DNA from 2 places in the Streptomyces sp. NBC_01224 genome. Region 2 is predicted to be linked to the other one. Evidence: riboswitches for the same ligand, from Rfam matches in the RefSeq annotation. Region 2 holds a riboswitch; the other holds the start of a gene.
What was found. A riboswitch is a leader RNA that binds a small molecule or an ion and turns the genes downstream of it on or off. The one in region 2 is predicted to bind S-adenosylmethionine.
Positions count from the first base shown of each region.

Region 1 (2,198 bases), 2.5 Mb from region 2:
TGAGCGGTGAGGCGACCGATGTGCAGATCGCCGGTTTCGCGGTGGCCCTGCGCGCCAAGGGCGAGACGGTCGACGAGGTGTCCGGCCTGGTGCGCGCGATGTACGAGCACGCCAACACGATCCACGTACCCGGTCGCACGGTCGACATCGTCGGCACCGGCGGCGACCTCGCCAAGACGGTCAACATCTCCACGATGTCGGCGATCGTCATCGCGGGTACCGGCGCCAAGGTCGTCAAGCACGGCAACCGCGCATCCTCGTCGGCGAGCGGTTCCTCCGATGTGCTGGAGAAGCTCGGCGTCAATCTGGAGCTCAGCGCGCAGCGGGTCGTCGAGGTCGCCGAGGAGGCGGGCATCACCTTCTGTTTCGCGGTGAAGTTCCACCCCGCCCTGCGGTACGTGTCCAGGGCCCGCAAGGAACTCGGTGCCCCGACCACGTTCAACATCCTCGGGCCGCTCACCAACCCGGCCAAGGTGCGCTCCCAGGCCATCGGCGTTGCCGACCTGCGGATGGCGCCCATCATCGCCGGTGTCCTCGCCGAGCGCGGCAATTCGGCGCTGGTCTTCCGCGGCGACGACGGCCTGGACGAGCTGACGACCACTGCGACCTCGCGGGTCTGGGTGGTCCGGGACGGATCGGTGCGCGAGGAGGCGTTCGACCCGCGCGACGTCGGTCTGGAGCTGGTGCCGGTACAGGCGCTGCGCGGCGCCGACGCCTCGTACAACGCGGATGTGGCCCGCCGGGTGCTGGCCGGCGAGCGAGGCCCCGTACGGGACGCCGTGCTGCTCAACTCGGCAGCGGCGCTGGTCGCGCTGGACCCGACGGACGGCACGCTGAACGAGCAGCTCGCCGCAGGGATCGCGAAGGCCGCCGAGTCCATCGACTCGGGGGCGGCCCGGCAGGCGCTGGAGCGCTGGGTGACGGTCAGCAACGCCTGACCGGACGGAATGTGACGCAGGGCGCGGTCCAGATCTTGGACCGCGCCTTGCGCGTTGACGCGCGTATGGCAAGATGCTGGGCAGGTCATGAGTGACAGCGACTACGGCCCCGGCCCGCTGTCCGGCAACCCTCCGTCCGTGGCGGGGTGCCCCGGGTGAAGACCAGGCCGTGGGCAGCGAGGTCTGCGGCAAGCGCGGGCCCCTCGGCATCTGTGAATGCCAGCCCCCGGGGTCCTGGTCCCTAGGGAGTCTCTTGTGAGCAAGCGAATGCGATAGGGCTTGTCGGCCCTTCTCCGCACACCCTTTTCACCTTCCGCTGCGCTGCCGCGTATCCGCCGGCGCATGCAATTCGCCTGCCTGTTACGGGAGTTCGCCATGTCTGTCTTCACCGCTGCCACCGACCAGTCGCTTTGTGCCCCTCTGCCGGTTCTGGGCAAGGATGTAACGGTTCCGCTGGTCACGGGTGGTGAAGTCACGTACGCCGCTCTCGACTACGCCGCCAGCGCCCCGGCCCTGCAGCGCGTCTGGGACGACGTCGCCGCGTACGCCCCGTACTACGGCAGCGTCCACCGCGGCGCCGGGTACCTCTCGCAGCTCTCCACGGACCTCTTCGAGAACAGCCGCGCGACCGTCGCGGAGTTCCTCGGCTGCCGCGCCGACGACCAGGTCATCTTCACCCGCTCGACCACCGACTCCCTCAACCTGCTGGCCGCCGTCGTCCCCGCCGACTGCCAGGTCTTCGTGTACGAGACCGAGCACCACGCCTCGCTGCTGCCGTGGCGCGACGCACGGGTGACCTACCTGAACGCCCCGCGCACCCCGGCCCAGGCCGTCGAGACGCTGGAGCGGGCGCTCGCCGACCGTGACCCTTCCCCAAGCTCTCAGCTCCGTTCGAGCAGGGGAGGCCCCATTGGCCCCGCGCTGGTCTGTGTCACCGGCGCATCCAACGTCACCGGCGAACTGTGGCCGGTCAAGGAACTGGCGGCCGCCGCGCACGCGCACGGTGCCCGGATCGTGCTGGACGCCGCGCAGCTCGCCCCGCACCACCCCGTCGACATCGCAGAGCTGGACGTCGACTGGGTCGCCTTCTCCGGACACAAGCTGTACGCGCCGTTCGGCTCGGGTGTGCTCGCGGGCCGCGCCGACTGGCTGCAGGACGCCGAGCCGTACCTGGCCGGCGGCGGCGCCTCGCGCAAGGTCGCCCGCCGCACGGATGGCGGTGTGGACGTCGAGTGGCACTCCACCGCCGCCCGCCACGAG
Region 1 is NZ_CP108529.1:6,631,773-6,633,970, forward strand. Features, by position in the region: gene trpD (anthranilate phosphoribosyltransferase) at 1-938, shown strand, start outside; SAM riboswitch class IV at 1,022-1,139, shown strand; gene OG609_RS29830 (aminotransferase class V-fold PLP-dependent enzyme) at 1,314-2,198, shown strand, end outside.
Region 1: it holds a riboswitch for S-adenosylmethionine, as region 2 does, so the genes downstream of both, OG609_RS29830 (aminotransferase class V-fold PLP-dependent enzyme) here and thrC (threonine synthase) in region 2, are expected to answer to the same signal.

Region 2 (2,198 bases):
TTGACGGCGCTCAGCCCGGAGACGAGCCCGCCGCCGCCGCGCTTCGCGTCGAGTGATCCGTCCGTGGCGAGGGTGTACGACACCGGGCCGCGGTTGGACGCAACGAGGACCTGGGCAGCGGACTGGGCTTCGTACGCGGAGACCATGTTGCGGAATCTAGCCAGATCGCGAACCGCCCAAACGTGCGAAGTCAGGCCGCGCGGCGCGAAACGTACTCCTCGATCTCGCGCATCGGGGGCCGCTCCTCGGTGTCCACCGCATGGGTGCGCGGTACGAAGCCGTCCTCGCCGCGCTCGAACTGGGTGAGCGAAGGCCGTACCAAGTGGCTGCGGGACAGGCGTAGTTGAGCGGTCCGGTAGATCGTCGCGGCCATCCGGCCGAGCGCCTGCCCGTCCTGGTGGCGGTGTTTGCGCACCCCCACGTCGACCTGGGCCAGCGCGTCCAGACCCACCGTGTGCAGCGCATCGACCAGGAGGCCCAGTTCCACTCCGTAGCCGACGGGGAAGGGCAGCCGTTCGAGGAGGGAGCGGCGTACGGCGTACTCCCCGCCCAGCGGCTGGACGAAACCGGCCAGTTGCGGCCAGTGCAGATTGAGCAGCGGACGGGCCACCAGCTCGGTGACGCGACCACCCTGACCTGCGGTGTCACCGAAGGGACGGTCGTACATCGCCTTCACGAACTGTACGTTCGGGTCGGTCAGCAGCGGGCCGACGATGCCGGAGACGAAGTCCGCCGAGAAGTCCTTCAGATCGGCGTCGATGAAGCAGACGATGTCACCGCCGGTCACCAGGAGCGACCGCCACAGCACCTCGCCCTTGCCGGGCACGGCGGGTATCCGGGGGAGGATCTCGTCCCGGTGCACCACCCGGGCGCCGGCCTCCCGGGCCACCTTCGCGGTGGCGTCCGTGGAACCGGAATCGATCACCACGAGTTCGTCGACCAGCTGGACCTTCTCCATCAGCTCGCGCCGGATCGTCGCGACGATCCGGCCGACCGTCGCCTCCTCGTTCAGCGCGGGCAGTACGACGCTCACGCTTCCGCGGTGCGGGTCCCTGGCCTTGGCGGCCAGGAGACGGTCCAGCGGGCGGTCGGCGGCCGACCAGGAACGCCTGGCCAGCCAGCGTTCGACCTCTTCCAGCACGGTCGATACTCCCTGTATGTGATCCATCTCGCGGTTCGGACGACTATCTCAACTGTCCGGTGCTTCGGTTACAGTCTTGAACAACGCGGATGGCCGTCGCATGTCGGGGTCAGTCCGCCAATAAATGCCTGGATCGGTGATCCAGTGCCACAGCGCTCATCCAGAGGGACTGAGGGAACGGCCCGTTGAAGTCCCGGCAACCCTCCTGCCGACCGCGAGGTCACGGTGGGGAAGGTGCCAATTCCGTCTTGTGGCGAAACGCGTCGCAAGGAAGATGAGGAGAAAGGGCCTCCGCCATCATGGCCGTGCAGACTGTTGCAGTAAGCACCAATTCTTCCGCCGAAGCTGTCGACCTCGGACCCGCCGCGGCGCTTTCCTGCCGCGAGTGCGGCGAGCGTTTCGAGCTCGGCCCCATTTTCGCCTGCGCGTCCTGTTTCGGGCCGCTCGAAGTGGCGTACGACCTGCCGAGCGGCTCCCCCGACGAGCTGAAGAAGCGCATCGAGGCCGGACCCAACAACATCTGGCGTTACGCGCCGCTGCTGCCGGTCCCCGCCGATGTCGCGGACAAGCCCAACATCAACCCCGGTTTCACCAAGCTGGTCAAGGCCGACAACCTCGCCCGCGAGCTGGGCGTCACCGGCGGTCTGTACGTCAAGGACGACTCCGGCAACCCGACGCACTCCTTCAAGGACCGCGTCGTCGCCATCGCCGTCGAGGCCGCCCGCGCCTTCGGTTTCACCACCCTCTCCTGCTCCTCCACCGGCAACCTCGCCGGTGCGGTGGGTGCCGCCGCAGCCCGCGCCGGCTTCCGCTCCTGCGTGTTCATCCCGCACGACCTGGAGCAGGGCAAGGTCGTCATGGCCGCGGTGTACGGCGGTGAGCTGGTCGGCATCGAGGGCAACTACGACGACGTCAACCGCTTCTGCTCGGAACTCATCGGCGACCCGCTCGGCGAGGGCTGGGGCTTCGTCAATGTCAACCTGCGCCCGTACTACGGCGAGGGCTCCAAGACCCTGGCGTACGAGATCTGCGAGCAGCTCGGCTGGCAGCTGCCCGA
Region 2 is NZ_CP108529.1:4,156,246-4,158,443, reverse strand. Features, by position in the region: gene OG609_RS18275 (alpha,alpha-trehalose-phosphate synthase (UDP-forming)) at 1-146, opposite strand, end outside; gene OG609_RS18270 (glucosyl-3-phosphoglycerate synthase) at 191-1,141, opposite strand; SAM riboswitch class I at 1,295-1,422, shown strand; gene thrC (threonine synthase) at 1,441-2,198, shown strand, end outside.